Linked DNA regions of Bradyrhizobium diazoefficiens. The protein of the gene in region 2 binds, or shares a complex with, the protein of the main gene of each other region. Links are inferred from orthologs where the notes say so. Each region holds a gene or a part of one and is shown on either strand. Other genes may lie near its edges.

The links.
Region 1: the proteins of JJC00_RS35555 (region 2) and dnaN are in contact, whole or in part, in a cryo-EM structure (PDB 8GIZ), measured with the Escherichia coli proteins. The link is inferred for Bradyrhizobium diazoefficiens from one-to-one orthologs.

Annotation. Positions count from the first base shown.
Region 1 is NZ_CP067102.1:364-4,972, reverse strand. Bases 1,216-4,142 are described here. They hold dnaN (DNA polymerase III subunit beta), read right to left. Parts: upstream 3,275-4,142; coding sequence 2,156-3,274; downstream 1,216-2,155. Other genes in these bases: dnaA (chromosomal replication initiator protein DnaA), read right to left, coding at 3,560-4,142; recF (DNA replication/repair protein RecF), read right to left, coding at 1,216-2,056. Outside these bases: gyrB (DNA topoisomerase (ATP-hydrolyzing) subunit B), read right to left, coding at 1-471; more of recF, read right to left, coding at 920-1,215; more of dnaA, read right to left, coding at 4,143-4,609. UniProt on the Escherichia coli protein: Confers DNA tethering and processivity to DNA polymerases and other proteins. Acts as a clamp, forming a ring around DNA (a reaction catalyzed by the clamp-loading complex) which diffuses in an ATP-independent manner freely and bidirectionally along dsDNA.
Region 2 is NZ_CP067102.1:7,619,306-7,623,257, forward strand. Bases 1-2,934 are described here. They hold JJC00_RS35555 (DNA polymerase III subunit gamma/tau), read right to left. Parts: upstream 2,422-2,934; coding sequence 580-2,421; downstream 1-579. Other genes in these bases: recR (recombination mediator RecR), read right to left, coding at 1-234; JJC00_RS35550 (YbaB/EbfC family nucleoid-associated protein), read right to left, coding at 236-556; JJC00_RS35565 (transporter substrate-binding domain-containing protein), read left to right, coding at 2,797-2,934. Outside these bases: more of JJC00_RS35565, read left to right, coding at 2,935-3,651; JJC00_RS35570 (amino acid ABC transporter permease), read left to right, coding at 3,836-3,952. UniProt on the Escherichia coli protein: Part of the beta sliding clamp loading complex, which hydrolyzes ATP to load the beta clamp onto primed DNA to form the DNA replication pre-initiation complex.

The DNA.
Region 1 (4,609 bases), 7.6 Mb from region 2 along the record:
GTAGTGCTCCTTGTCATCGCGCCAGATGCGCAAGCCCAGCTTGCTCGACAGCGCGTTGACGACGGAGACGCCGACGCCGTGCAGGCCGCCGGAAACCTTGTAGGAGTTCTGGTCGAATTTTCCGCCGGCATGGAGCTGGGTCATGATGACCTCGGCCGCCGAAATGCCTTCGCCCTTGTGGATGTCGACCGGAATGCCGCGGCCGTCGTCGCGCACGGTGACGGAATTGTCGGCGTTGAGCACGACGTCGACGCGCGAGGCGTGGCCCGCCAGCGCTTCGTCGATCGCGTTGTCGACGACCTCGTAGACCATGTGGTGCAGGCCCGAGCCGTCATCGGTGTCGCCGATATACATGCCCGGACGCTTGCGGACGGCATCGAGCCCCTTGAGCACGCGGATCGATTCCGCCCCGTAATCGCTCGGATTTGAGGGCTCGTTTTCGGCAGGCGTCTGCCGAGCAGGTTCTGTCATGAGAGGCCTTCGAGATGTCGTCCGAATCAGCCGCGCAAAAGGCGCTGATTGGATGCTATTTGTGCCATGAAAGAGGGGTTGCGCCTAGCGCAAAGTGTCCTCTAGCAACCCTTTGAGCAGATAGGGTTTTTTGGCCGGTTTTCAAGCCGCGCGAAGGCCGGTTTTGGAGCTCGCGAAAAGCCCGATTCGAGGGGTGTTTTCAGGCTCCAAAGGCGTGGATTTTGCGGGGGCGGGCAAGGCGTTCCGGAGCGCTGTTTCGGAAGAGTGCGAGGCCGCACACGGACAGCCGCCATCGTGCCGAGACTTTCGCCCCGTGCCTTACCGTCGTCATGGTCTCTCTCCAAGGATGTCGCGCGTTTCGATTGCGCGATTGCAACGGCTGCGACACCGCCGGCGCGGCCTCATTGAGCTAGTCGCGACCTGAACAAGGCAGGTTCAATGACGACGCCTAGCGTCGGGCGGAAACGCGTCCGCTCTCGACGTCAAACACCTCGCCGCCGGCGCCGATCTCGGCAAAGGCGGCCGGGTCCGCGCCGGTCAGCCACACCTGCGCGCCGAGCTTGCGCAGCTCGTCGAACAGCGCGGCGCGGCGGTTCGGGTCGAGATGGGCGACGACCTCGTCGAGCAAGAGCAGCGGCACGATGCCGGTCATCTCGGCGACCAGCGTTGCATGCGCCAGCACCAGCCCGATCAGCAGCGCCTTCTGCTCGCCGGTCGAGGCGTCGCGCGCCGGCATGCTCTTCGGCGCGTAAATCACCTGGAGATCGGTGAGATGCGGGCCGTCGGTGGTGCGGCCGGCGATGGCGTCGCGAGGGCGGTTGTCACGCAGGATCTGGCGGTAGCGATCCTCGACCGACGTCGCGGTCTCGGTCAGCAACGCATTCTCCATCCAGCCGTCGAGCGCAATTTGAGCGGAGGGAAATGCGGATTGCTGTGCGCGCGCGTTGAGCATGCCGGTCAGGCGTGCCGCGGTCTGGCCGCGCGTTGCGGCGACCGCGACCGCGAGCTCGGCGGTCTCGCGTTCGATCGCGTCACACCAATGGTCGTCGTAATTGCGCGTCTCGAGCAGGCGATTGCGCGACCGCAGCGAACGTTCGAGCGCGTTGATGCGGCTGGAATGCTCGCTGTCGAGCGCGAGCACCAGGCGGTCGAAGAAGCGCCGCCGCTCGGAAGCCGCGCCCATGAACAGCCCGTCCATCGCCGGCGTCAGCCACACCATGCGGATATGGTCGCCGAAAGCGGCCGCCGAATTCACCGGCTCGCGGTCGATGCGGACGCGCCGGCTGACCGGGCTATCTGCGCCCGGCGGCTCGATGCCGGTGCCGAGCGTGGCAAGTCCCAGCGCGCCCTCGACCTGCGCCGACACGGCCCAGGAACCATCGCCCTGGTTGTCGGCGACGTCCTCGAGCGTGGCGCGCCTCAAGCCCCGCCCCGGCGATAGGAACGAGATCGCCTCGATGCAATTGGTCTTGCCCGCCCCGTTCGGCCCGACCAGCGCCACCATGTCAGCCGTCGTCTCGAGCCCCGCCGCCCGATAATTGCGAAAATGCGTCAGCGTCAGGCGATGAATGCGGGAGGGGGTCATCAGTTCTTCGTCATGGGCGCGCGTTAGCGGCGCCGCTCTTCGGACGGCTATGCCCGGCCATGACAGATGTAGTCAATGCGTGGAGAGGCCGGTAGCCCCTCACACCCGCATCGGCATCAGCACATACAGCGCGCTCTTGTCGTCGCGGTCTTGCACCAGGGTCGGCGAGCCGGGGTCGGCGAGCTTCAGCGTGGCGACGTCGCCTTCGATCTGGGCGGCGATGTCGAGCAAATAGCGGGAGTTGAAGCCGATATCGAGCGCGTCGGAGGCGTATTCGACCTCGATCTCTTCGGTGGCGCTGCCGGAGTCCGGATTGGTTACCGACAGCACCAGCTTGCCCGGCGACAGCGACAATTTCACCGCGCGGCCGCGCTCGCTCGAGATCGTCGAGACGCGGTCGACCGCGTTCTCGAAATCCTTCTTGTCGACCACGAGCTCCTTGTCGTTGCCTTGCGGAATGACGCGGCCGTAATCGGGGAAGGTGCCGTCGATCAGCTTCGAGGTCAGCACCACATTGCCGATGGTGAAGCGGATTTTTGCCTGCGACAGCTCGATCGTGACCTCGGCCTCGTTGTCCTCGATCAGGCGCTGCACCTCGCCGACGGTCTTGCGCGGCACGATCACGCCCGGCATGCCCTCGGCGCCCTTGGGCTGGACCAGGTCGAGCTGGGCGAGGCGGTGGCCGTCGGTGGCGACGCCGCGCAAGGTCGCGGCTGTCGCCGTGCCGGCGGCGTGAAGATAGATGCCGTTGAGATAATAGCGCGTCTCTTCGGTCGAGATCGCGAACTGGGTGCGGTCGATCAGCCGCTTGACGTCCTTGGCGGCGAGGTTGAACGCGTGCGACAGATCGCCGGTGGCGAGATCCGGGAAATCGTTCTCCGGCAGGGTCTGCAGCGTGAAGCGCGAGCGGCCGGCGCGGATCGCCAGCACGGCGCGGTCGCCGTCGGCTTCCAGCACGATCTGCGAGCCGTCCGGCAGCTTGCGCACGATGTCGTAGAACATGTGCGCCGGCACGGTGGTGGAGCCGGCCGTGGCGGTTTCCGCCGCCAGCGTCTCTGTCACCTCGAGGTCGAGGTCGGTCGCCTTCAGCGACAATTTCGCGTTCTCGGCGCGGACCAGCACGTTGCCCAGGATCGGAATCGTGTTGCGGCGCTCGACCACGCGGTGGACATGGCCCAGCGATTTCAGGAGTTGCGCGCGTTCGACCGTAACCTTCATTGCACTACTCGCCCGATCCCCAAGAGAACACATCGTTGAGAGAGCCGGGCGGCGGGAAGCGCGCCACGGCACCGAAGACCCCGAAAGACCGGATCATCCAGCCGATATGACCAAAGCCGTCAGGGTCGCGCAAGGTGGCGCGGAAAGCCATCCGTTTCAAGGGATTGAGCGCTGGTTCCCCACGATTTACAGCCAGAAATCCAGGCCGCCCGTCCGGGCAAACGAAGACCGCCGCCCAGGGCATGGCCCGGGCGGCGGGAGGTGGGAGAGGGAACGCCTAGGCGTTTATTCCTGCAGCTGGCGCTTGAGCGACTCGACCTCCTCGGACAGCGCATTGTCCTTGGAAACCAGTGCCTCGATCTTGCGCACGGCGTGCAGCACCGTGGTGTGGTCGCGGCCACCGAAGCGGCGGCCGATTTCGGGGAGCGAGCGCAAGGTCAGCGTCTTGGCGAGGTACATCGCCACCTGGCGTGGACGCACCACATTGGCGGTCCGGCGCGAGGACAGGAGGTCGGAGCGGCTGACATTATACTGCCGTGCCACCACGCGCTGGATGTCCTCGATCTTGATCCGCTTCGGCTCCTGCGGCCGGATCAGGTCGCGCACCTCGTGCTCCGCCATTTCCAGCGTCACCGGCCGGTTGTTGAGCTTGGAATGCGCCAGCAGACGGTTGATCGCGCCTTCGAGGTCGCGGCCGTTATGGGTGATGGCGCGGGCCAGATAGGTCAGCACCTCCTCCGGCACCTCGAAGGTCGCATGATGGGTGCGGGCGGCTGCGACGCGCGACTTGAGAATGCCGTGGCGCAGCTCTTCGCCGAGCGAGCCCATCTCGACCACGAGGCCGCCAGCGAGGCGCGAGCGGACGCGATCATCCAGGCTTTCGAGATCGGATGGCGGACGGTCGGCCGCGATCACGACCTGGCGGCCGGCATCGATCAGCGCGTTGAGCGTGTGACAGAACTCGGCCTGCGTCGACTTGCCCTGCAGGAACTGGAGATCGTCGATGACGAGCACGTCGATGCCGCGCAGCGCTTCCTTGAAGGCGAGCGCCGTCTGCGTCTTCAGCGCGGCGACGAAGCCGTACATGAATTTTTCCGCGGTGAGATAAAGCACCTTGCGCTCATTGCCGGAATTGCCGGCCCAGGTCACCGCCTGGAGCAGATGTGTCTTGCCGAGGCCGACGCCGGCATGGATGTAGAGCGGGTTGAACATCACGGGGTCGCCGCGGCGACCTTCGGCGACCTGACGCGCGGCGGCATGCGCCAGCGTGTTGGAGCGGCCGACGACGAAGCTCGCAAAGGTCAGGCGCGGATCGAGCGGCGAGCCGCCGAGCGC
Region 2 (3,952 bases):
CTTCGGATCGGTGCAGACGGTGCAGGGATTCTGCGTGTCGATGTTGCCGCAGGTCTTGCAGACTTGCACCTTATCGAGGGCGACCTGCAGGGCCGAGGATAGCGGCATCATCAGCGCTTCGCGCTTCTTGATCAGATGCAGCGCCACGCGTCGCGCGGAGCGCGGGCCCAGGCCCGGCAGCCGTGCGAGAAGCTGGACCAGCCGCTCGATTTCGGGACCTGCAACCGCGCCCATATTACTGGCCGAGCAGCCCCGGCGGCAGGCCGAGCCCGCCGGTGAGCGACTGCATCTTCTCCTGCATCGCGGTCTCCGCCTTGCGGCGAGCATCACCGAGCGCGGTCACGAGCAGATCTTCCAGCACCTCGCGCTCTTCGGCCTTCATCAGCGAGGGATCGATCTTGACGCCCTTGACGTCCATCTTCGCGGTCATGCGCACGGCGACGAGACCGCCGCCGGAGATGCCCTCGACCTCCACATTGGCGAGCTGCTCCTGCATCTCCTGCATCTTGGATTGCAGCTGCGCCGCCTGCTTCATCATGCCGAGAAAATCAGCCATGGTTGCTTGTCCTTAAAACTGGCTCAGAGATCGTCGTCGGCGTCGGAACCGTCGGGCGGATCATCAGAGCCATAGTCGGCGTTAATATTGGATTCCGGCGCCTCGGGGGCAAGCCTGCGGACCTCGACGACCTTCGCACCGGGGAAGCGCGACAGCACCTCCTGCACGCGCGGATCGGCCTCGGCGGTGCGCGCATGTTCCTGCTTGGCGGCCTGGCTCACCGAACGCAGCGTCGCCTGGCCCTGCTCGTTGGAAACAATGATGGTCCAGCGGCGGCCGGTCCACAACTCGAATTTTCGCGCGAGCTCGGAGATCATCGTTTTCGACGCGTTCGGCTCGAGCGCGACTTCCAGCCGGCCCTCCTCGAAACGGACGAGGCGCATCTCGCCTTCGAGCGCGCCCTTGGTCATGAGGTCGCGCTTCTGCCCAGCGAGCGCAACGAGCTGGGTGAAGCTGGTGACGCGGAGCTGGGGTGCGACAGCTTGCGGATCCGGCGCGGGCGCCGCCATCTGCGGCCGGGCGCCGCCGCCGAACGCAGTCGGCGATGAGGTCGGCATGCGAACCGGCGCAGCAGAGGTCACGGACGCCGCTGAGGATATTGGTGCCGCCGGCGCGCCGCTGCGCGCAGCACCGCCGCCGCTCACGACCGGCGAACCGCCGCCGTTCTGCTCCAGCATCCTGATCGCTTCGTCCGGCGTCGGCAGGTCGGCGACATAGGCGATGCGCACCAGCACCATCTCGGCGGCGGCAGCAGGGCGCGTCGCGGCCTGCACCTCGGTGATGCCCTTGAGCAGCATCTGCCACATCCGCGACAGCACGCGCATCGAGATCTTCGCGGCGAAATCCTTCGCGCGCACGCGCTCGGTCTCGCCATAGGCGGCATTGTCGGCGGTCGCCGGCACGATCTTCACGCGGGTGACGAAATTGACGAATTCGGCGAGGTCCGAAAGCACGACGATGGGATCGGCGCCGACGTCGTACTGATCGCGGAACTCCTTGAACGCGGCCGCGATATCACCGCGCGCCAGCGAATCGAAGAGGTCGATCACACGAGTACGATCGGCAAGCCCCAGCATCTGCCTGACCGCATCGGCCTTCACGGTGCCTGCCGCATGCGCGATCGCCTGGTCGAGCAGCGACAGCGAGTCGCGCACCGAGCCTTCGGCGGCGCGCGCGATGATGCCGAGCGCTTCGGGCTCGATCTCGACGTTTTCCTTCGCAGCAATATTGGCGAGATGCTTCATCAGCACGTCGGCCTCGACCCGGCGCAGGTCAAAGCGCTGGCAGCGCGACAGCACCGTGACCGGAACCTTGCGGATCTCCGTCGTGGCGAACACGAACTTGGCGTGCTCCGGCGGTTCCTCCAGCGTCTTCAGGAAGGCGTTGAAGGCCGCCGTCGACAGCATGTGGACTTCGTCGATGATGTAGACCTTGTAGCGGGCACTGGCCGGGGCATAGCGCACGCTATCATTGATCTGGCGGACGTCGTCGACGCCGGTATGTGATGCCGCGTCCATCTCCAGCACGTCCATGTGCCGGCTTTCCATGATCGCCTGGCAATGCACGCCCAGCGTCGGCATGCGGATGGTCGGCCCCTTCACCGAGCCGTCCGGCACCTCGTAGTTGAGCGCACGGGCCAGAATGCGCGCGGTGGTGGTCTTGCCGACACCGCGGACGCCGGTGAGAATCCAGGCCTGCGGAATCCGCCCGGTCTCGAACGCATTGGAGACGGTGCGGACCACGGCCTCCTGGCCGATCAGATCGTCAAAGCTTGAGGGGCGGTATTTGCGCGCCAGCACCCGGTAAGGTGCGTTGCCGGCCTGGCCGGCGCTGTCGGGATTGGGAGGGGCGCCAGCGTCGGTCATCGGTCGATCCGCAATGAAATGTCTCTCGGCCGGCTTTTGCGGAAACGAGCGCGCTGGCGGGAAGCCCGCCGGCGCAATTTGCTCGAAAAAACAGGTAGGAGACTGACGAGCGACCCGATCCGGACCTCGTTAGGGCTGCTTCCTTCCGGACCTGACCCGGTTGGCGAGTGGCTCGTCCACCGCCAATCTCCCGGTCCCTATTTGGGGCCAAAAGGTCGGGAAAGCAAGCGGGTATCACCCCGAACGACCACGGCTTGCCCAGCATCCGGGCAATTCCCCGGCTGCCCAGCCGATAGGCTGTGCTTTCACTGCTTGAGGCGCCTTGGTAAGAACGCTCAGCTGAACCCCTTCCAACCAGAAAAGCGATTGATCCCAATGGTTACACGTCGTGATGTTGCATCGATCGTCGGACTTGGCGCCATCGGCGCAGTGACCGCGGGCGCGCTGGCCTCTCCGGCCGTGGCCCAGGCCGCCGATCCCAACGAATCGACCTTTGCCCGCATCCGCCGCACCAAGAAGATGCGGATCGGCGCGGTCGGCGGCGGCGCGCCCTATTACATGAAGGACCTTGCCAGCGGTCAGTGGAAGGGTTTTTACGTCGACATCGCCAAGGCGCTCGCCGACGACATGGAAGCCGAGCTCGAGATCACCGAGACCACCTGGGGCAATTCGGTGCTCGATCTCCAGTCCAACAAGATCGACATCTTCTTCGGTCTCAACCCGACGCCGAAGCGTGCGCTGGTGGTCGACTTCTCGGTGCCGGTCTTCAACAACGCCTTCGGCATCCTCTGCAAGAAGGATTTCAAGCCGAAGAGCTGGGCCGAGCTGAATTCGCCTGACATCAAGATCGCAGTCGACCAGGGCTCGTCGCACGACCAGGTCGTCAGCCGCCTGACGCCGAAGGCGCAGATCTCGCGGCTGAAGACCGCAGACGACGCCACCGCCGCGCTGCAGACCGGACGCGTTGACGCACAGTGCCTGATCACCATGCTGTCGCTGACCGTGCTGAAAAAGAACCCCTCGCTCGGTCAGTTCGTGCTGCCGACGCCGATCTTCGCCACGACGTCGAATGCCGGCTTCCGCCGCGAGAACGACAAGACCTTCCGCGACTATGTCAACACATGGATCGACTTCAACAAGGGCCTCGGCTTCATCCGCAACGCGATCATCACCAACATGGAGCTGGTCGGCGTGACGGAGGCCGACATTCCGCCGGGCGTTTCGTTGTAAGTATGTCTGGGCGTGCTGCATCGACAGGAGCGGTGCGCTCCCTCGCCCGCTTGCGGGAAAGGGTTGGGGAGAGGGTATCTCCACCATGAAGAACCCCAATGAGGAGAGAGCCCTCACCCGCGTCGCATCTTCGATGCGACACGACCTCTCCCGCAAGCGGGAGAGGTAAAGCAAGTAGGCACGCATGTATCAGTGGGACTTCGGCATCCTCTGGAGCTATCGCTGGCTCTTTCTCAACGGGCTCGGCGTCACCGTCGGCTTCACCGTCGTCATCGTGGTGCTCGGACTGGTGTTCGGTCTG